2 regions of the Cupriavidus phytorum genome follow, and region 2 is predicted to be linked to the other one. Evidence: predicted binding sites of a transcription regulator. Region 2 holds the regulator's gene; the other holds the start of a gene.

Region 1 (11,227 bases), on a different contig from region 2:
TAACGCATCAACCTTTCGATTAGATTTCAATTTTGTAATCTTCGGGTCAGGCGTGGCAAACGAACCACTTCGAGGGCCGGAAATGACAATGCCCCCGCAGGGCGGGGGCATTTCAAGCCGGGGCTTTCTCCGCCGCGGCGGAAAAAGCGCTGGACTGCCTGTTACAGCATTGCCTTCAGCAGGCGGCCCATTTCCGACGGGTTCTTGGTCACCTTGATACCGCAGGCTTCCATGATTTCCAGCTTGGCCTGGGCGGTATCGGCACCGCCCGAGATCAGCGCGCCGGCGTGGCCCATGCGCTTGCCCGGAGGCGCGGTCACGCCAGCGATGAAGCCCACCACCGGCTTCTTCATGTTGTCCTTGATCCAGTTGGCCGCGTTGGCTTCGTCCGGACCGCCGATCTCACCGATCATGACCACGGCGTCCGTTTCCGGATCGTCGTTGAACATCTTCATCACGTCGATGTGCTTCAGGCCGTTGATGGGGTCGCCACCGATGCCGACGGCCGACGACTGGCCCAGGCCCAGAGCGGACAGCTGGCCCACGGCTTCGTACGTCAGCGTGCCCGAGCGCGACACCACGCCGATGCGGCCCTTCTTGTGGATGTGGCCCGGCATGATGCCGATCTTGATTTCGTCCGGCGTGATCAGGCCCGGGCAGTTCGGTCCCAGCAGCAGGGTCTTCTTGTTCTCGCGGCGCATGCGGTCCTTGACTTCCATCATGTCGCGCACGGGAATGCCTTCGGTGATGCAGACCACCAGGTCCAGGTCGGCGTCAACGGCTTCCCAGATCGCGGCAGCGGCGCCCGCGGGCGGCACGTAGATCACCGACACGGTGGCGCCGGTCTGGGCCTTGGCGTCCTTGACGCTGGCGTAGATGGGAATGCCTTCGAAGTCTTCGCCGGCCTTCTTCGGGTTCACGCCGGCGACGAAGGCGTTCTTGCCGTTGGCGTAGTCGCGGCAGCCACGGGTATGGAACTGGCCGGTCTTGCCGGTGATGCCCTGGGTAATGACTTTGGTGTCTTTGTTGATCAGAATCGACATGCTTTCGTCCTTTGCTTGACTCTGGCAGCGCGGGCAAAGGCCACGCGCGCTGCCGAAGTTCGCTTGTATTGGGTAACGGCGCCTCGGCTTACTTGCCGGCGGCGGCAGCCACGACCTTCTGGGCGGCTTCTTCCATCGTGTCGGCCGAGATGATCGGCAGGCCCGAGTCAGCCAGCATCTTGCGGCCCAGCTCTTCGTTGGTGCCCTTCATGCGCACGACCAGCGGCACCGTCAGATGCACGGCCTTGGAAGCGGAGATCACGCCTTCGGCGATCACGTCGCAACGCATGATGCCGCCGAAGATGTTGACCAGGATGGCCTGCACGTTCGGGTTCTTCAGCATCAGCTTGAAGGCTTCGGTCACCTTCTCGGTGGTGGCACCGCCGCCCACGTCGAGGAAGTTGGCCGGCTCGCCGCCGAACAGCTTGATGGTGTCCATGGTGGCCATGGCCAGGCCGGCGCCGTTCACCAGGCAGCCGATGTTGCCATCCAGCGAGATGTAAGCCAGGTCGAATTTCGAGGCCTCGATTTCGTTGGCGTCTTCTTCATCCAGGTCGCGGTAGGCAACGATTTCCGGATGGCGGAACAGCGCGTTCGAGTCAAAGTTGAACTTGGCGTCGAGCGCGATCACCTTGCCGTCGCCGGTCAGGATCAGCGGGTTGATTTCGGCCAGCGAGGCGTCGGTTTCATAGAACGCCTTGTACAGGCCTTGCAGGGCCTGGCGGGCTTGCGCCACGCTCGCGTCGGGCACGCCGATCTTGCGGGCGATGTCGTCGGCGTCGGCGTCGGTCAGGCCGGTCGACGGCTCGACGATCAGGGTGTGGATCTTTTCCGGGCTGTGGGCAGCGACTTCCTCGATGTCCATGCCGCCTTCGCTCGATGCCATCAGGGCGATCTTCTGCGAAACGCGGTCCACCACCAGCGAAACGTACAGTTCCTTCTTGATGTCGGCGCCTTCTTCGATCAGCAGGCGGTTGACCTTCTTGCCTTCCGGACCGGTCTGGTGCGTGACCAGCTGCATGCCCAGGATGTTGGACGCGTAGGTCTTGACCTCGTCCATGCTCTTGGCAACCTTGACGCCGCCGCCCTTGCCGCGGCCACCCGCGTGGATCTGCGCCTTGACAACCCACACCGGGCCGCCGAGTTGTTCTGCGGCCTTCAGGGCCTCGTCAACCGAGAACGCGGGGATGCCGCGCGGAACCGGCACATTGTATTTGCGCAGGATTTCCTTGCCTTGATACTCATGGATATTCATGCGTGTTTCCTTTCGGGTAGGCGTAAAAGGTAGAAGGGAAGAATCTGAAAGAAGACGAACTCTCTCGTCGGGCTGGCCGATCCTGAGAATCAGCCGGAGGTGCCGGTCGGCCGGTCGGCCGGGACAGCGTCGTTGCCGTCGATTGCGTGACCACCGCGGTCGCCATTGGCCGCGGGCTGCTGCGCCTGAGGCGCGGATGCGACGGCAGGCGCGGCCTCGGCCCTTGCCTTGGGCGTCGGCTGGTGACCATACCAGCGCGGGTAAAACTGACGAACCACCTCGCCGTCGAAACGCAGGGCGTGGCAGCCGTTCAACTGATAGGGCGGCTCCGGATTCGGATCGTCCTCGCCGTTGTCGCGGATACTGATGACCTCGCCGGCAAAGGCCTGGATCGCGGTGCTGGGCAGCACCCCGGCGGCTTCGGTCAGGTGCGAGCAGCCGTGCATGCCGCCCAGGCGCTCGCGCACCGCCTTGCGAAAACCCTTGCGCAGGTTCAGCCCGATCAGCTTGCGGTAAGCCTGGCCGATCGTGTCGCAATGGGACGGGTACGGCACCCAGTCGGAGCAGGCCTCGGCATCCAGCACCGTCATTTCCTCGTCGATCGTGATGCGCAGCCACAGGTCGTGCAGCGGCTGGCCTTGCGGGCGGATGCGGTCGCCGGCCAGTTCGATGTCACGGGGCTTGGTGTCGGTCAGGCGCACTTCGATGTCCCACAGGCCGTCGTCCCTCTGGTACGCCTCGGCCGCAATGGCGCGACGGTGACGCAGGGAGCGGTTGACGGGCTGGGACAGAGGCATGGCCAGGCTGGGATGCGGACTAGAGGACGAGAATGCGGTGATACCGGGAATACGGGGGGCTGGGGCACCGTGGTGCCGCGGCACCGAAATAACCCCGGGAGTTTAACATGCCATGCCGCGTTGGCCGGGAACATCCTTGTGCGGCAACTGTCGCGCCCGGATTGTCGGCCGACCATGGCAGCGCGGCAGCCCGGGCCGCCTTGCCGCAATGCACCAGCAGGCCCCGGCCTCCCGGCCGCGACAAAGGTCAGCTGCCGGCACGGCGCGATGACGCAACGCAGCGAAATACACATGACGGCAGCGCAGGTACTGCAGCAACCTGCCACGCGACGCTGGCTCAGTCCGCGTCGCCGTAGTCCTCGTCCGCGCCCTGGATGATCTTGCCGACCACCGCGCGCGAAAACCCCCGTGCCACCATGAAGCGGATCTGCTTGGCCCGTGCCTCGGGCGTGTCGGGCGACGTGCCGAAGCGCTTGCGCCAGACCTCGCGCGCCCGCTCGGCTTCGGTAGCGCGCAGTCGCTCCTGCAGTTCACCCAGCTGCTCGCTGTCGAGCTTGTGCGTCTTGGCCTCCTGCATCACGCGCGCGGTGCCGTAGCGGGCGCCGCGGCGATGCACCAGGCTGTCAGCGAAGCGCTGGTTCGACAGCCAGTTCTCGCGCTCCAGCGCATCCAGCAGCTGTTCCAGCTGCTCCGGCGACTCGGCATGCGGCGCCAGCTTGCGCGCCAGCTCGGCGCGGCTGTGCTCGCGGCGCGACAGGTAGCCGACGGCGCGGGCCTTCAGCGACAGCGGGGGACGGGTTGCCATGGGTGACCGGGGTCAGCGGTTGGAAGGACGGTGCCGCGGGCCAAGCAAAAAGGCCGGGGCATCGGCGATGCCCCGGCCTTCCCGGATGGCGCAGCGGCCGCCGGCGCGGTCAGTCTTCGACCGTTGCCGCCGCGGCTGCGGCGGTGGGGTTCATGGCCACCACGCCCAGCGCCGCGCGCACCTTGTTTTCGATCTCGGCGGCAATGTCGGGGTTCTCGCGCAGGTATTCGCGCGCGTTATCCTTGCCCTGGCCGATCTTCTCGCCGTTGTAGCTGTACCAGGCGCCGGACTTCTCGACGATCTTGGCATCGACGCCCAGGTCGATGATCTCGCCCTGGCGCGAAATGCCCTGGCCGTAGAGGATGTCGAAGAAGGCCTCGCGGAACGGCGGCGACACCTTGTTCTTGACCACCTTGACCTTGGTCTCGTTGCCGATCACGTCGTCGCCCTTCTTGATCGAGCCGATGCGGCGGATGTCGAGGCGCACCGAGGCGTAGAACTTCAGCGCATTGCCGCCGGTGGTGGTTTCGGGCGAGCCGAACATCACGCCGATCTTCATGCGGATCTGGTTGATGAAGATCACCAGGCAGTTGGTGCGCTTGATGGTGCCGGTCAGCTTGCGCAGCGCCTGGCTCATCAGGCGGGCCTGCAGGCCGGGCAGCGAATCGCCCATTTCGCCTTCGATTTCGGCCTTGGGCACCAGCGCCGCGACCGAGTCGATGATGATCAGGTCGATCGAGCCCGAGCGCACCAGCGCGTCGGTGATTTCCAGCGCCTGCTCGCCGGTGTCGGGCTGCGAGATCAGCAGGTCGCCGACATTGACGCCGAGCTTGGAGGCGTAGTTGACGTCCAGCGCGTGCTCGGCGTCGATAAAGGCGCAAGTGCCGCCCAGCTTCTGCATTTCGGCCACCACCTGCAGCGTCAGCGTGGTCTTGCCCGAGGATTCCGGCCCGTAGATCTCGACCACGCGGCCGCGCGGCAGGCCACCGACGCCAAGCGCGATGTCCAGGCCGAGCGAACCGGTGGAAACCACCTGGATGTCCTTTTCGACCTCGCCGTCGCCCAGGCGCATGATCGAGCCCTTGCCGAACTGCTTCTCGATCTGGGAGAGCGCGGCGGCAAGCGCCTTCTGCTTCTCGGCGCTCACGCCGGCACCTGCCTTCTTGTCGTCCATGGTCGTCCTTGAATCAAATGGTGTATAAATAGGCCGCATGTGGCGCGGCACCGGCATTTGCCGGCATCAGCGCCGGCCCGGCTGTCTGCGCGGCCGCACTCCAGGGGGTCTCCCCGGGCGGCCCCAGCGGAACGTGCGGGTACTGTATAAAAAAACAGTATGCTTGGCAAGCCCCTTCGCGCCCCCGTGCCCGTTGCGCACCGGTGCCGGCTATGCCGGCCAGGGTGGAGACAACCATGCGCATTCTGATCGCCGAAGATGACGACGTGCTGGCCGACGGCCTGACCCGTTCGCTACGCCACTCGGGCTACGCCGTCGACCATGTCGCCAATGGCCTGGAAGCCGATTCGGCCCTGTCGACCCAGACCTTCGACCTGCTGATCCTCGACCTGGGCCTGCCGCGCATGTCCGGGCTGGAAGTGCTCAAGCGCCTGCGCGCGCGCGGCGCGATGCTGCCGGTGCTGATCCTGACCGCCGCCGACAGCGTCGACGAGCGCGTCAAGGGCCTGGACCTCGGCGCCGACGACTACATGGCCAAGCCCTTCGCCCTGTCCGAGCTGGAAGCGCGCGTGCGCGCGCTGGTGCGGCGCGGCGCCGGCGGCGGTGCCACGCTGATGCGCCACGGGCCGCTGGCGTACGACCAGGTCGGGCGCATCGCGTATCTCAATGACCAGATGCTGGAGCTGTCCGCGCGCGAGATCGGCCTGCTGGAGATCCTGCTCACGCGCAGCGGCCGCCTGGTGTCGAAGGAGCAGCTGGTGGACCACCTGTGCGAATGGGGCGAGGAAGTCAGCAACAATGCCATCGAGGTCTATGTGCACCGCCTGCGCAAGAAGATCGAGGTCGGCGGCATCCGCATCGCCACCGTGCGCGGGCTGGGCTACTGCCTGGAGAAATTCCAGCCGGCGGTGGCCACGCCGCACTGACCCCATTACCGCAGGCCACGCGACCGACCTGAGCGCTACCTCGCCGACATGAGCCTGCTGCGACTGCCCTGGCGGCGCGTGCCGCGCGCCACGCCCCCTTCCTCCTCCACGCCGGAAGCCACCGACCAGGACCTGGCCGACGCGCTGCCGCACCTGGAGGAAAGCACCGCCCACCCCGCGCCGCGCTCGCTGTTCGGCGAGATCCTGGACTGGATGCTGGCGCCGCTGCTGCTGCTCTGGCCGATGAGCATCGCGGTGACCTACCTGGTGGCCAAGTCGATCGCCAACGGTCCCTTCGACCGCGCCCTCGAAGCCAGCGCCATCGTGCTGTCGCAGCAGGTGCGCGAGGTCAACGGCCGCGTCACGCTGCAACTGCCGCTGTCGGCACGCGAGATCCTGCGCGCCGACGAGACCGACAACATCTACTACCAGGTGGTCGGCAAGCGCGGCGAATACATCGCCGGCGACCAGGACCTGCCCTTGCCTTCCGAGGACGACCAGGGCCACGCCGGGCTGGTGTCGCTGCGCGATGACCGCGTCGCCGGCAACGACGTACGCGTGGCCTACACCTATATCGAGCTGAAGCAGGTCAGCGGCACCCAGCCGGTGCTGGTGCAGGTGGCCGAAACCCTGGACAAGCGCGCGCGGCTGGCCAACGAGATCATCAAGGGCGTGATCCTGCCGCAGTTCGTGATCCTGCCGCTGGCGGTGGTGCTGGTGTGGTTCGGGCTGTCGCGCGGGCTGGCGCCGCTGACCGCGATCCAGCAGCGCATCCGCGCGCGCAACCCGGGCGATACCAGCCCCATCGACGAACGCGCCGCGCCGCAGGAAATCACGCCGCTGGTGGGCTCGTTCAACGACCTGCTGGCGCGGCTGGACCAGTCGGTGCAGACCCAGAAGCGCTTTATCGCCGATGCCGCGCACCAGATGAAGACGCCGCTGGCGGGCCTGCGCATGCAGGCCGAGCTGGCGCAGCGCGAGCAGTCGCCGGAAGAGCTGCGGCGCTCGCTGGCGCAGATCGCGGGCAGCTCGGAACGCACCGCGCACCTGGTGACGCAGCTGCTGTCGCTGGCGCGCATGGAAAACCTGGCCGGCACCGGCGGCATGGCCGCGCTCGACCTGGCGGCGCTGTCGCGCGAGGTGGTCAAGGACTGGCTGCCGCGGGCATGGGCGCGCGACATCGACCTGGGCCTCGATGCCGACGACCATCCGGTGATGGTCCAGGGCAACCGCCTGATGCTGACCGAGATGCTGAACAACCTGCTCGACAACGCCATCCGCTACACGCCGCGCGGCGGCCGCGCCACGGTGCGGGTCAGCGCCGACGCCTTCGAACCGTTCGCCTATCTCGACGTGGAAGACACCGGCCCGGGCATTGCGCCGTCGGAGCGAGAGCGCGTGATGGAGCGCTTCTACCGCGTGCTCGGCACCAACACCGAAGGCAGCGGCCTGGGCCTGGCGATCGTGCGCGAGATCGTGCAGCAGCACGGCGGCGACGTCCAGATCTCGGACCACGTCTACCAGCAATCGCCGCGGCTGGCCGGCGCGCATTTCCGCGTGACGCTGCGCCGCCCCGAGAACTTTCCGTCCGCATGAACGACACCCCTGCCCCCGGCAGCGACGAGGCTCGCCATCGCCTTGCCTGGCATCGCAACCTGCGCTGGATCTGCGGCCTGCTCGCGGTCTGGTTCACGGTCACCTTCGTGGTGGCGTGGTTTGCACGCGACCTGCGCTTCAACTTCTTCGGCTGGCCGTTCTCGTTCTGGGTCGGCGCGCAGGGCGCGCTGGTGGTCTATGTGCTGATGGCCGCGCTCTACGCCTGGCGCATGAACCACGACGATGCCGAGGCGGAAGCCGAAGCTCACCGCACCGAGCCGCCGCCGGCGGCAATGCCATCGCAAGGCGCCTCGCGCGGACCCGGCGTGGATGCTGCATAGCCGCACGCCCGCAACGCGCATAACCGTGCGGAGCGCATGCGCCGAAGGCCCGCAGCGCAGCATCCACAGCCCCGTGCGCGCCTAGCGTATACCCCGACGTTTTTTGCTGGCGGCGCGCCGGAATCTGTCAGAACGCAGTAAGTTTCGCCACCCACAATCCTCTGCAACTCTGGGCATAGCGGCCAGCCGCGCGGCGCTTTCCGCGCGCCACGCCCGTCCCGGGATCCATTCCAGACGGAGGAGACAAATGGCAAACGTGCAAAACGTTGCGGTGCCCGGAGGGGGCGCGCAGAACGCACCGATGACTGCCGAAGAGCGCAAGGTGATCTTTGCCTCGTCGCTGGGCACGGTGTTCGAGTGGTACGACTTTTACCTGTATGGCTCGCTGGCGGCGATCATCGCCAAGCAGTTCTTTGCCGGGCTGGACCCGACCTCGGCCTTCATCTTCGCGCTGCTCGCGTTTGCCGCCGGCTTTATCGTGCGGCCGTTCGGCGCGCTGGTGTTCGGCCGCCTCGGCGACATGATCGGGCGCAAGTACACCTTCCTGGTGACGATCCTGATCATGGGCGTGTCGACCTTCATCGTCGGCCTGCTGCCGGGCTACGCCACCATCGGCTGGGCCGCGCCGATCATCCTGATCGCGCTGCGCATGCTGCAGGGCCTGGCGCTCGGCGGCGAGTACGGCGGTGCCGCGACCTACGTGGCCGAGCACGCCCCGCACGGCAAGCGCGGTGCGTACACCTCGTGGATCCAGACCACCGCCACGCTCGGCCTGTTCCTGTCGCTGATCGTGATCCTGCTGTGCCGCGAGGCGACCGGTCCCAACTTCGAGACCTGGGGCTGGCGCATCCCGTTCCTGCTGTCGATCCTGCTGCTGGGCGTGTCGGTGTATATCCGGCTGTCGATGAATGAATCGCCGGCGTTCCAGCGCATGAAGGCCGAGGGCAAGACCTCCAAGGCACCGCTGACCGAGTCCTTCGGCCAATGGCGCAACCTGAAGATCGTGATCCTGGCGCTGCTGGGCCTGACCGCCGGCCAGGCCGTGGTCTGGTACACCGGCCAGTTCTACGCGCTGTTCTTCCTGACCCAGGTGCTCAAGGTCGATGCCAAGACGGCCAACTTGCTGATTGCCGGCGCACTGGTGATCGGCACGCCGTTCTTCATCTTCTTCGGCGCGCTGTCGGACAAGATCGGCCGCAAGTGGATCATCATGGCGGGCTGCGCGCTGGCCGTGCTGACCTACTTCCCGCTGTTCAAGGCCCTGACCCACTACGCCAACCCGGCGCTGGAGCGCGCGCAGCAAAGCGCCCAGATCGTGGTGACCGCGGATCCGAAGCAGTGCTCGTTCCAGGGCAGCCCGATCGCCCGCGAGATCGACTTCCGCAGCTCGTGCGACATCGTCAAGCGTACCCTGGCGCAGGCTTCGGCCAGCTATGAAGTGGTCGAGGCGCCGGCCGGCACCGTGGCCAGCGTCAAGATCGGCGACAAGGAGATCAAGGCCTTCGATGCCAAGCTGGTGAACGGCCACAGCTTCGACGACGCCAGCAAGCAGCAGATCGCGGCGTTCAAGAAGGAAGTGGGCAGCTCGATGGCCGCGGCCGGTTACCCGACCAAGGCTGATCCGGCGCAGATGAACACGATCATGGTGCTGGTGATCCTGGTGATCCTGGTGATCTACGTCACCATGGTGTACGGCCCGATTGCCGCCATGCTGGTGGAACTGTTCCCGACCCGCATCCGCTACACCTCGATGTCGCTGCCCTACCATATCGGCAACGGCTGGTTCGGCGGCCTGCTGCCCACCATCTCGTTCGCGCTGGTGGCCCAGAACGGCAACATCTACTACGGCCTCTGGTACCCGATCATCATCGCCGCGCTCACCTTCGTGGTCGGCGCGCTGTTTATCCGCGAGACCAAGGACGTGAACATCTACGCCAACGACTGAGCAGGCGTGCGGCACCAAGCAGAACGGCAGGCCCGCTGGCCTGCCGTTTTTTTATGCACGGAAGCATCGTGGAAAATCTTCACCGGAAGGTGTTGACAGCCAAGAAAGCCCAGGTATAATCTCAGTCTTCGTTGGCGAATTAGCTCAGTCGGTTAGAGCGACGGAATCATAATCCGCAGGTCCGGGGTTCGAGTCCCTGATTCGCCACCATCTATTTGAAAAGCCGCGATCCCGCAAGGGTTCGCGGCTTTTTGCTTTGGTGCTCAACGACAGGCATTCGCGACAATGACACAAGGCCGTCCATGCCGGACGGCCCCGCGTGCAACGCTTACCAGTAGCGCACGCGCCCGGTGTCAAGATGCACGAACTGGTCGGACTCGTAGTAGCCGACGCCGCCGCGCTGCAATGACTTGGCGGCATCGCGCACATCGGCCAGTGACACGCCGGCCAACCGGATGTCGATGGCCTTGCCGTCCATATGCAGGCTGTGCTTGGCCACCCCGCCGCCGCGCGAGTTGCGCAGGCGCGAATTGGTGGCCGGGCTGCGGTAGCCGGAAATGACCTGGAACGGCTTGTCGGTGCCCAGCTCGCGGCGCACCTGGAACAACAGGTCGAACAGCTGCGGATCGATGGTGCCGACCTTGCCGGAATAATGGTCGCGCAGGAAACCGTTGAGCGTGGTCAGCGCGTCGGGCACGAAACGGTCGCCCACGGCATAGACCAGCGATACGCGCTCGCCGGTGTGGGTGTGATCGAAAGCCAGCGTGCGGGCATCGGGCAGGCCGGCCAGCGCCTGGTTGGCGGGCAGGTTCGCGGGCAGGCTTGCCAGCGCGCGGCGCGGCGCCAGCGGCATCAGTCCGGCGGCGAGCGCCAGGGTTCCGGTGGCATGAAGAAAGCGGCGGCGTGCGTTGCGCGTCGCGTCAGTCATGGTACTTCCTCTGAATGTGCGGGGTGCGGCGCCTCAATGGATGACGCCGGAAGCGCTTGCCACAGCGCGCGGCTGGGGGCGACCGTTGCGTTGCCGCAGTGCCTTGTCCAGCAATTTGTCGTGACCGTAGATGTCAGGCAGGAAGGATACACGACCATCGGCGCGCGCGATGACCGTGCCGTAAGCCAGCACCACCGGCAACGGCTGCTGCAGGCGCACCGTGTTCGACTTGCCACGTGCCATCGCCTCGCGGATCCGGGTCTCGTTCCAGTCCGGCATATCGTGCAATACGAATTGCGCCAGCGCTACTGGGGCTTCCACGCGGATGCAGCCGTGGCTGAAGTCGCGCCGGTCGCGCTTGAACAGCTGCGGCGACGGCGTGTGGTGCAGGTAGATGTTCTCGTTGTTGGGGAACAC
Region 2 (11,227 bases):
CGCCATCGCTGGCGCAGGCCGACGACCGTGATTATCCCGGTGGCTATCGCCATGGCGGCGAATACAAGGAGAAGTTCCGTAGCGGCGGCTGCGAGGTGGAGCGCGAGCAGAAGCGCGATGGCGAATACAAGGAAGAGCGCAAGTGCAAGGGTGGTCCGCGCGGTTACGAGCAGAAGCAGAAATACCGCGAAGGCCCTTGCCTGATCGAGCGCGAGTGGAAGCGCGATGGGGAATTCGAAGAGAAGATCGAGTGCAAGCGCTGGTAACGGGTAAACGCCTTGCCATGCCAGACGCCGTTGCTGGCTAATGGCAAGGCTCAAGATGGGGCAAAGCTCAAGATGGCGCGTGGCCCGCGCGCGGGTTAAAATCCGCACCCGGCGCCCACAATATCTGCACGTCCAAGGGCGCCGTTTTCATTCCCCGGGGGCGGTATGTTGGTTCGAACGGCACTGATTGGCGCAGCAATGGCAACCATGGTGGCAGGGTGTGCCACTGGCACTTCGGAGAAGGACGTCCGCGCTCGCCCGCCGATGCGCCTGAATACGCAGGCCAAGATGGCCGACGTTGCAAAATGCCTGCGCAACAATCTGGGCGATGAGGCTACGCTGGTCCAGTTGCCGGCGAAAAACCAGATCGAAATCCGTATCGGCCAGAGCGCCGCAAGCGGTGAATATCTATACGCCTACCTGATCTCGCTGACGGCACAGGCCGATGGCACGGCGCTGGAATTGCGCAAGACCGATACCTGGTTTCCCCAGCTGACGCCGGCGGAATTGGAGGCCGAGGTCAAGGCCTGCGCGCGCAGCTAAGCGGGGCAGGGCCCGGCGACGCCAGGCGTCTGCGAGTATCCGTCAGGCGGCCAGCTTTTCGGTGGTTTCAAGTTCCAGCATGCGGCAGATGGCCGCCATGCTGCCGACCATGGTACGGCGCTGCGTACCCTGGTAGACGCGTACGCCCTTGCTCTGGCGAAACGGCACGGGCTTGACCGGACGGCGGGCGGCGACGTGGTGGATTTGCGGCATGGTGGCACCTCTTTTTAGGCAAAGCGGGGTCAACACCCGGCAAGCCGGGCGGCGTCTGCAAAGCAATGGAAGCGGGTGGGCCCGCGCAGGCAAAGCGCCTGCGATGGTGCCCGGCTAGAAGCCGGAAGAGCGGATCAGCCCGACGGCGATGCCTTCCAGCGAGAACTCTTCACCGGGCTCGACGATGATGTTGGTGAAGTCCGGGTTCTCGGCGATCAGTTCGATATGGCCACCGCGCCGCTGCAGGCGCTTGACGGTGACGTCGTCGCCCAGTCGTGCCACCACGATCTTGCCGTTGGCGGCCTCGCTGGCGCGGCGCACGGCGAGCAGGTCGCCGTCGAGGATGCCGGCGTCGCGCATGCTCAGCCCGCGCACGCGCAGCAGGTAATCCGGACGCTCATCGAAGACCGAGGCATCGACCTGGTACTGGCGGTCGATATGCTCGGCGGCCAGGATGGGGCTGCCGGCTGCGACGCGGCCCACCAGCGGCAGCGTCAGCTGCAATACGCCGGCCATTGGCAACGAGAACTGGTCCGGCAGTTCCGAATCGCTGCGCGACACCTTCAGGCGGATGCCGCGCGACGCGCCCGGCGTCAGTTCGATCACGCCTTTGCGGGCCAGCGCCCGCAAATGTTCTTCGGCGGCGTTGGGCGAGGAGAAACCGAACTCCGCTGCGATCTCGGCGCGGGTAGGGGGGAAGCCGGTACGGCGGATCGTGTTGCGGATCAGATCGAAAATCTGCTGCTGCCGGGGTGTCAGGGTCGCCATGGGATCGCCGTTCCGTGCAGGGCCGCTGGCCTGGATGACGAAGAATCTGTGAAGACTCTGGTCCGTTATCCAGCATCCGGCGGGCCGGGCACTGTATGTTTAAACAGTATGCTGTGATTTTATACAGTATCGGCGCCAGCGCAAGCAGAATTTTGAGGCGTGTCGCATGGACGCCGGCCAGGGCGCCTGATCTTCGCTGGGGCTGGGCGTGTGCGCCCGCTACAATCGCCTTTCCTTTATCCAGAAGAAATCCTTGCGCGCTCCCATGACCCAATTGCCTCGCATCGTCGTATTGGCCACTGGCGGCACCATCGCGGGCGCGGCCGGCAGCGCCGCCAGCAGCGCCCGTTACCAGGCCGCGACTGTGCCGGTGTCCTCATTGCTGGCGGCGGTGCCGCCGTTGCAGTCGCTGGCCCGCATCGAGGCCGAACAGGTGGCGCAGGTCGACAGCAAGGACATGACCTTCGCGTTGTGGCAGACATTGGCGGCGCGGGTCGGGCACTGGTCGGCGCAGCCTGACGTGGCGGGCATCGTGATCACGCACGGCACCGACACGCTGGAAGAAACCGCGATGGCGCTGCACCTGACGCAATCGTGCCCGGTGCCAGTGGTCCTGACCGCTGCGATGCGTCCGTCGACGTCGCTGTCGGCCGACGGGCCGCTGAACCTGCTGGATGCGGTGCGTGTTGCCGCCCATCCGGATGCGCGCGGCAAGGGTGTGCTGGTGGTACTGAACCAGCAGATCCACGCGGCACGGGACGTGGCCAAGGCGCATACGTCGGCGGTCGATGCCTTTGTCTCACCGTGCGGGCCGCTGGGGTTCGTGCAGGACGACTACGTGCGTTTTGCCCGGGCGCCGCGGGCGACTGCGCCCATCGGGCCGATGCCGGCGGCGTGGCCGGTGGTGGAGATCGTGGCGAGCTACGCGCAGCCGGGCAGGGCGGTGGTGGATGCGCTGGTGCAGGCCGGCGCCGCGGGGCTGGTTGTCGCCGCGACCGGCAATGGCTCGATCCATGAGGTGTTGGCAGCGGCCCTTGCCGACGCCGCGGCGGCCGGGGTGGCGGTGGTGCGCAGCTCGCGTACCAGTGCCGGCCATGTGGCGATCCCGCCGCAGCCCAGTCCTGCCGACGGTGTATTCGTGTCTGCTGGGGACCTGAATCCCTACAAGGCGCGCGTATTGCTCGTGCTGGCCCTGGCTGCGGATGCCGGGCTCGCACGCGACCCGGCGCGGCTGCAGGCGGTCTTTGCCAGCGCCTGATTTGCCCGTGAAATCAGCGGCTTGCGTTGTTGCCGCGGGCCGGGCTATAATTTAAGGCTATTCAACCTTGCCACACCGGACTCGTGACGCCCGGGTGGCTAATCCCAAAAGGAGCGTCAATGCGTCATTACGAAATCGTCTTCATCGTCCACCCGGACCAGAGCGAACAAGTGCCGGCCATGATCGAGCGCTACAAGCAGCTCGTGACCTCGCAGAACGGCAACGTTCACCGCGTGGAAGACTGGGGCCGTCGCCAGATGGCTTACATGATCCAGAAGCTGGCCAAGGCTCACTACGTTTGCCTCAACATCGAATGCGGCAAGGAAACCCTGGCTGAACTGGAACACGCGTTCAAGTTCAACGACGCCGTCCTGCGCCACCTGATCGTGCAGACCAAGAAGGCCGAGACCGCACCTTCGCCGATGATGAAGGAAGTGCAGCGCGAAGAAGCCCGCAAGGCCGCGCAAACGACCACCGAAGGCCAGGCCGCCTGAGTGCGGACTGCGGTGCGCGTCGTGGCTGACAGCGTCGGCCCGGGCGCGAGCGCAAACCGCAACGATTGCAACCAGCAAGAGGCCACGCGTTGAACCAGCTTCGGCTTGCCGCCACCCTGGCGGAACGCGATGCCCTGCGCTATACCCCGGCCGGGGTCCCCGTCGTGAACTGCATCCTGCAGTACAGCGGCGAGGCCGTCGAGGCGCAGACGCCGCGACAGGTCGAGTTTGCAATCGCTGCGATGGGGATCGGCCAGGTTGGCCAGCGTCTGGAGCGGCTACCGCTCGGCACGCTGCTCGACTGCGAAGGATTCCTGGCCCGCAAGCACCGCAACAGCAAGGCTCTCGTCTTTCACATCACTGGATGTAAAGCATTCGAAAAGGATTGAATCATGGCATTCGTCAAACGTGACAACAAGAACAAGAAGCGCTTCCAGCAACAGAACCCGCTGTTCAAGCGCAAGCGCTTCTGCCGCTTCACCGTGGCTGGCGTCGAACAGATCGACTACAAGGATCTGGACACCCTGAAGGACTTCATCGGCGACAACGGCAAGATCACGCCGGCCCGCCTGACCGGTACCAAGGCTCACTATCAGCGTCAGCTGGATACGGCCATCAAGCGCGCGCGTTTCCTCGCGCTGATGCCGTACACCGACCTGCACAAGAACTGATCAGGCCCTAGGTCCGTAAGGAGAGAACACGATGCAAATCATTCTGCTGGAAAAAGTCGTCAACCTGGGCAACCTGGGTGACATCGTCAAGGTGAAGGACGGTTACGCCCGTAACTTCCTGATCCCGGGCAAGAAGGCCCGCCGTGCCACGCAAAGCGCGATCGCCGAATTCGAAGTCAAGCGCGCCGAGCTGGAAAAGGCCGCCGCCGAGAAGCTGGCCGCCGCGCAAGCCGAAGGCGAGAAGCTGAACGGCCTGAACGTCCAGATCACCCAGAAGTCGGGTGTGGACGGCCGCCTGTTCGGTTCGGTGACCAACGCCGACATCGCTGAAGCCCTGGCTGGCCAAGGCTACAAGCTGGAAAAGGCGCAGGTTCGCCTGCCGAACGGTCCGCTGAAGACGGTTGGCGACCACCCGGTCAGCGTTGCGCTGCACACGGACGTCGTGGTCGACGTGACCGTGTCGGTGGTGGGCGAGAGCGTCTAAGGACGCGCCGCTCCGGCTGGCGCACGGCGCCGGCCAAAGCCCGCAAGCATTGCAAGAAGGCAGGAGCCCCGGCTCCTGCCTTTTTTGTTGCCCGGCCGCTGGCTTGCCCGCCGGCCCTGGACGGCGCTGTCGCCAAATGTCCGGCGAAGTGTGTCCACCCGCCGTTATAATCCCTCCCCATGAACGCGCCCGTCGCCGACCCCCAACTCGATAACCTCAAGGTTCCGCCGCACTCCATCGAAGCCGAGCAGTCGGTGCTCGGTGGCCTGCTGCTGGACAATGCCGCCTGGGACCGCATCGCGGACTTCCTGTCCGAGGCGGATTTCTACCGTTTCGACCACCGGATGATCTTCCAGAGCATCGCCCGGTTGATCTCGGCCACCAAGCCGGCCGACGTGATCACGGTCTACGAGATGCTGCAGGTGGCCGGCAAGGCCGAAGAGGTGGGCGGGCTGGCGTACCTGAACTCGCTGGCGCAGAACACCCCCAGCGCGGCAAATATCCGCCGCTACGCGGAGATCGTGCGCGAGCGCTCGGTGCTGCGCAAGCTGGTGACGGTGGCCGACGATATCGCCTCGGCCGCGTTCGCGCCCAAGGGGCGCGAGGTGCGCGAGCTGCTCGACGAGGCCGAATCCAAGGTCTTCGCGATTGCCGAAGAAGGCTCGCGCGGGCAGAAGGGCTTCCAGGAAATCCAGCCGCTGCTGACCCAGGTGGTGGAGCGTATCGACGAGCTGTATCACCGCGATTCGACCACCGACGTCACCGGCGTGCCGACCGGCTTCATCGACCTCGACAAGATGACCAGCGGCATGCAGCCGGGCGACCTGATCATCGTCGCCGGCCGCCCGTCGATGGGCAAGACCGCGTTCTCGCTGAACATCGGCGAGCACGTGGCGGTGGAGCAGGGCTTGCCGGTGGCGGTGTTCTCCATGGAAATGGCGGGCACGCAGCTGGCCATGCGTATGCTGGGCTCGGTCGGCCGGCTCGACCAGCACCGGCTGCGTACCGGGCGCCTGCTCGACGAGGACTGGCCGCGGCTGACGCATGCGATCCAGCGCATGAACGACACCCAGCTGTTCATCGACGAAACCCCGGCGCTGAACCCGATGGAACTGCGCGCGCGTTCGCGGCGCCTGGCGCGCCAGTGCGGGCAGCTCGGCCTGATCATCATCGACTACCTGCAGCTGATGTCGGGCTCCGGCGGCGGCGAGAACCGCGCCACGGAAATTTCAGAAATCTCCCGTTCCCTGAAGGGTCTGGCGAAAGAGCTGAATTGCCCGGTGATCGCGCTGTCGCAGCTGAACCGAAGCCTGGAACAGCGTCCCAACAAGCGCCCGGTGATGTCCGACCTGCGCGAATCGGGCGCCATCGAACAGGATGCCGACGTGATCCTGTTCATCTACCGCGACGAAGTCTATAACGCCGACTCGCAGGACAAGGGCACCGCCGAAATCATCATCGGCAAGCAGCGTAACGGCCCGATCGGCACGGTGCGCCTGACCTTCCTCGGCCAGTTCACGAAGTTCGACAACTTCAGCGGCGGCCCGGCTTTCTTCGACAACGACACCTGACGAAGTCAAGCGGGTCGGCCCTCCGGCGTGCCTGCCCGTCTCGTTTGTGCCAAATACGCGGGCAATGTCCCGGTAACCCTGTAAAATATTGCGCTTTGATGACAGCCGCCATCCGCGGCGGTCATGCTCGCGTCCGCTTAATCCCGCAACACCATCCGCAGCGATACCACGCTGCCACAAGGAACATTCCATGTTCGGCCGATTCATGCCCACCGAGGGCAAGTTCTTCGAATATTTCAACCAGCACGCCGACTGCGCGGTGACCGCCGCGCATGAACTGCAGGCCCTGGTCAACGACCTGCCCAACGCCGAGGCCCATGCCCGGCGCGTCCAGGCCACCGAAAAGAAGGCCGACCGGATCACGCACGACACCATCGACCTGCTGCACAAGACCTTCATCACGCCGCTGGACCGCGACGAGATCCACAAGCTCATCACGACCATGGACGACATCCTCGACCTGATGGAGGACGTGGCCGAGACCATCTCGCTGTATGACGTGACCAACCTGACCGACGAGGCGCTGCGCCTGGCCGCGATCTGCGTGCAGTGCTGCGACCAGGTCAAGATCGCGGTGGGCCTGCTCGAGGACATGGGCAACGCCAGCACCATCCTGAAGACCGCGCAGCAGATCGACCAGCTCGAATCCGAGGCTGACCGCGTGATGCGCTCGGCGATGTCCAAGCTGTTCCGCGACGAGACCGACGTCAAGCGCCTGATCAAGCTGAAGGCCATCTACGAGCAGCTCGAGACGATCACCGACAAGTGCGAGGACGTCGCCAACATCATCGAAGGCATCGTCCTGGAAAACGCCTGAGGCGGCAATCGGCATGCAGACCATACAAATGAGCCTGTGGGTGATCGCCTTGCTGGTGGCGCTGGCACTGCTGTTCGACTTCATGAACGGCTTCCACGACGCGGCCAACTCGATCGCGACGGTGGTGTCCACGGGCGTGCTCAAGCCGCACCATGCGGTGGCGATGGCGGCGATGTGCAACGTCGTCGCGATCTTCGTGTTTCACCTGAAGGTGGCGGCCACGGTCGGCACCGGCACCATCCAGGGCGGCGTCGTCGACCACTATGTCATCTTCGGCGCGCTGGTCGGGGCGATCGCGTGGAACGTCATCACCTGGTATTACGGCATTCCGTCGTCGTCGTCGCATGCGCTGATCGGCGGGCTGGTCGGCGCCGCGGTGGCCAAGGCCGGCACCGGCGCGCTGGTGGCCAGCGGGCTGCTGAAGACGGTGGCGTTCATCCTGGTGTCGCCTTTCCTCGGCTTCCTGCTGGGTTCGCTGATGATGGTCATCGTGGGCTGGACCTTCTTCCGCACGCCGCCATCGCGCGTCGACCGCTGGTTCCGGCGGCTGCAGCTGGTCTCGGCCTCGCTGTACAGCCTCGGCCATGGCGGCAATGATGCGCAGAAGACCATCGGCATCATCTGGATGCTGCTGATCGCCAGCGGCCACGTGCTCGCCGGGGATCCGCCGCCGACCTGGGTGATCGTCAGCTGCTACGTCGCCATCGGCATGGGCACGCTGTTCGGCGGCTGGCGCATCGTGCGCACCATGGGCCAGAAGATCACCAAGCTCAAGCCCGTGGGCGGCTTCTGCGCCGAGACCGGCGGCGCGCTGACGCTGTTCTTCGCCTCGGCGCTGGGCGTGCCGGTGTCGACCACGCACACGATCACCGGCGCCATCGTCGGGGTCGGCTCGTCGCAGAAGATGTCGGCGGTGCGCTGGGGCGTGGCCGGCAATATCGTGTGGGCCTGGGTGCTGACGATTCCGGCCTCGGCCTTCATGGCGGCGATCGCATGGTGGATCGGTCGCCATATCCTGTAACGCGGGACCGGCCGTCGATGAAAAAAAGCCAGGCAGATACCTGGCTTTTTTATTTGCCCGCGTGGGCGGCTTCAGCGGTTGGCGAAGGCGGCGATGGGATCGTCGTCGTCGGGCAGCGGGGCGGGTTCCGGCACCAGGGGCGCCGGAACGGGCGCGGGCACCGGTGTCGCCGGCGCCGGCGGCAGGTTGACCGCACCGGCCACCACCCGCCGCGCGCCGTTGTAGCGCGAGGCCCAGTAGGGCTTGCCCATGTCCTCCAGCCGCACGGTGCCGCCGGACGATGGCGCATGGACAAAGCGGTTCTGCCCGACGTAGATGCCGACGTGCGAGTTGGCGCGGCCGGTGGTGTTGAAGAACACCAGGTCGCCGGAAGCGACTTCGCTGCGGTTGAGCGAGCTCCCGCGCGTGCCCATGGCCTCGGTGGTGCGCGGCAAGCTGACATTGGCCGCGCGCGCGACCACATAACGCACCAGGCCGCTGCAGTCGAAGCCGGCATCGGGCGTGTTGCCGCCGTAGCGGTAGGGGGTGCCCACCAGCGACATCGCCTGGATCGAGATTTCCTCCAGCCCGGCGCTGGGATCGGTCATGGGCTTGCCGGGCGTACGCGGCAAGCTGCCATGGCGAGGCGGCGGGGAGCTGGCGCACGCCGCCAGCAGCAGTGCGGCGGCGCACAGCAGCGGCAGGCCGGCCCGGGTGAGTGGGCCGGGCAGTGCGGAAGGACTGGAAGAACTACGGGTACGGCGCAATGGCATCGCTGGATTCCGGTCGCCGGCCTGCCGGCGCACCGTAAGCCTTGCCGCTACCAGCGTAGCTGGGCGTTGCGCGTACCGGTGCTGACCTTGATCGACTTGGCCTGGCCCTTGTAACTGGCCTCGATATTGTAGCTGCCTTCGGGCGCACGTATCAGGCAGCGGGGCCCGGCGGCGCGGAAGCTTGCGACCTCCTGCTCGTCGCGCACCAGCCTGACCGCGACATCGGACAGGAACTCGCCCGCGGCGCCCTGCGTGAACAGGACGCCGATATTGAAATCCTTCTCGCGCGCGCTCAGCGCCTGGCGCTCGTCTTCGGCGACGCCGCCGCAGACATAGCTGACCGGGCCCATGGTGCGGATCACCAGTTCGTCAGCCGCGGCGCGCGCCTGAAGCGGTCCGGCCAGGACCATGGCGGCGCCGATCAGCGCGGCCCGGCGGAGATGCTGTGGGTTCATCGACGCCTCCAGTTGGGGATGCGGGACAACAAGCGGACGAGCGGACATCATAGCCGCATTGCGCTTGCCGCTCACGACAGCGGGCCCGGGCCCCTTCCGCATGGAAGGGTGCCCGGGCCCGCTGTCAGCGTCAGAGCACGTCGCCGGCGTGGTCGGCCAGGCGCGAGCGCTCGCCGCGCGCCAGCGTGATATGGCCGCTGTGGCTCCAGCCCTTGAAGCGGTCGACCACGTAGGTCAGGCCCGACGAGCCCTCGGTCAGGTAGGGCGTGTCGATCTGCGCGATATTGCCCAGGCAGATGATCTTGGTGCCCGGGCCGGCGCGCGTCACCAGCGTCTTCATCTGCTTGGGCGTCAGGTTCTGCGCCTCGTCGATGATGACGAACTTGTTGACGAAGGTGCGGCCGCGCATGAAGTTCATGCTCTTGACCTTGATGCGCGAGCGGATCAGCTCCTGCGTCGCGGCGCGGCCCCAGTCGCCGGCGCTGTCGTCGCTCTTCTGCAGCACTTCGAGGTTGTCGTCGAACGCGCCCATCCACGGCTGCATCTTTTCTTCCTCGGTGCCGGGCAGGAAGCCGATGTCCTCGCCCACCGGCACGGTGGCGCGGGTGACGATGATCTCGTTGTAGAGCTTCTGGTCCAGCACCTGCTCCAGCCCGGCCGCCAGTGCCAGCAGCGTCTTGCCGGTACCGGCCTGCCCCAGCAGCGTGACGAAGTCGATGTCCGGGTTCATCAGCAGGTTGAGCGCGAAGTTCTGCTCGCGGTTGCGCGCGGTCACGCTCCACACGTTGTTCTTGTGGTGCGTGTAGTCCTTCAGGGTCTGCAGCAGCGCGGTCTTGCCGTTGATCTCCTTGACCTGCGCATAGAGCGGCAGGCTGCCGTCCACGGGCTCGAGGTAGACGAACTGGTTGACCAGGAACGACGGCACCAGCGGACCGGTGAGCCGGTAGAACATGGCGCCGGACTTGGGGTCCTGCCAGCTTTCGACGCCCTTGCCGTGCTTGGCCCAGAAGTCGCCGGGCAGCTGCATCACGCCCGCATAGAGCAGGTCCTTGTCCTCGAGGACCTGGTCGTTGAAGTAGTCCTCGGCCGGCAGGCCCAGTGCGCGCGCCTTGATGCGCATGTTGATGTCTTTCGACACCAGCACCACCTGGCGCTCGGGATACTGCTGCTGCAGCGCGCTGACGACGCCCAGGATCTGGTTGTCGGCCTTGCCCTGCGGCAGGCCTTCGGGCAGCTTGATGTCGTTCAGGCGCGTCTGGAAGAACAGCTTGCCCTGCGCGTCGCGGTTGCCCAGGCTGGCCAGCGACAGGCCTTCGTCGAGCACGCCGTCGGTGCCGCCCACCAGCGAGTCGAGCGTGCGGCTGACCATGCGCGCGTTGCGCGCGACTTCGCTCATGCCCTTCTTGTGGTTGTCCAGCTCTTCGAGCGTCATCATCGGCAGATAGATGTCGTGCTCTTCGAAGCGGAACAGCGAGGCCGGGTCGTGCATCAGCACGTTGGTGTCGAGCACGAACAGCTTGCTCGGGCCTTCGGCCTTGCGCGCGCGGCGCGTGGTGCCGGTCGACGGCTTGACCAGGCTCACCGGCGCGGCGGTGACGGCCGGCGTCGATACAGCGGGTGTCTCGGTGCTGCGGGCGCGGGTGCCGCCGGCGGCGCGGGCCTTGACTTCAGGCACCTGCGTGTCGCCGGTTTCCAGCAATGCCACGCGCTCGAGCGCCGGCACAGGTTTCTTGCCCTGTGTGGCGGCTTTGGCCTTAGGCACCGCGGAAACCGGAGCAAACTCGCTCGGGTCCAGCAATTGGGCAGGCTTGGCGGGCATGGTAGGCAGCGGCATGCTTGGCTTTCCTTTCAGGGGGACAAGAAGGGGGCGGGAATGTCCGGTCCGCGGCGCCGTGCGGCATCGGTAGCGTGCGA

The links. The regulator LexA, encoded in region 2, represses DNA repair genes until DNA is damaged. The targets are predictions, from matches to a motif close to ACTGTATNNNNATACAGT.
Region 1: the regulator LexA is predicted to act here: its motif matches at 5,216-5,233, upstream of recA (recombinase RecA).

Annotation. Positions count from the first base shown of each region.
Region 1 is NZ_QKZN01000003.1:215,963-227,189, reverse strand. Features, by position in the region: gene sucD (succinate--CoA ligase subunit alpha) at 162-1,043, opposite strand; gene sucC (ADP-forming succinate--CoA ligase subunit beta) at 1,132-2,298, opposite strand; gene C7416_RS09435 (DUF2889 domain-containing protein) at 2,388-3,095, opposite strand; gene recX (recombination regulator RecX) at 3,433-3,900, opposite strand; gene recA (recombinase RecA) at 4,010-5,074, opposite strand; gene C7416_RS09420 (response regulator) at 5,311-6,000, shown strand; gene C7416_RS09415 (sensor histidine kinase) at 6,049-7,596, shown strand; gene C7416_RS09410 (DUF4212 domain-containing protein) at 7,593-7,937, shown strand; gene C7416_RS09405 (MFS transporter) at 8,185-9,882, shown strand; tRNA gene C7416_RS09400 (tRNA-Met) at 10,016-10,092, shown strand; gene mepK (peptidoglycan L,D-endopeptidase MepK) at 10,211-10,810, opposite strand; gene C7416_RS09390 (L,D-transpeptidase family protein) at 10,844-11,227, opposite strand, start outside.
Region 2 is NZ_QKZN01000002.1:384,678-395,904, forward strand. Features, by position in the region: gene C7416_RS07160 (hypothetical protein) at 1-266, shown strand, start outside; gene C7416_RS07165 (hypothetical protein) at 465-809, shown strand; gene C7416_RS29105 (hypothetical protein) at 852-1,022, opposite strand; gene lexA (transcriptional repressor LexA) at 1,137-1,790, opposite strand; gene C7416_RS07175 (asparaginase) at 2,056-3,048, shown strand; gene rpsF (30S ribosomal protein S6) at 3,168-3,542, shown strand; gene priB (primosomal replication protein N) at 3,632-3,931, shown strand; gene rpsR (30S ribosomal protein S18) at 3,935-4,213, shown strand; gene rplI (50S ribosomal protein L9) at 4,245-4,697, shown strand; gene C7416_RS07200 (replicative DNA helicase) at 4,877-6,268, shown strand; gene C7416_RS07205 (DUF47 domain-containing protein) at 6,459-7,085, shown strand; gene C7416_RS07210 (inorganic phosphate transporter) at 7,099-8,106, shown strand; gene C7416_RS07215 (C40 family peptidase) at 8,178-8,858, opposite strand; gene C7416_RS07220 (hypothetical protein) at 8,906-9,313, opposite strand; gene C7416_RS07225 (PhoH family protein) at 9,444-11,147, opposite strand.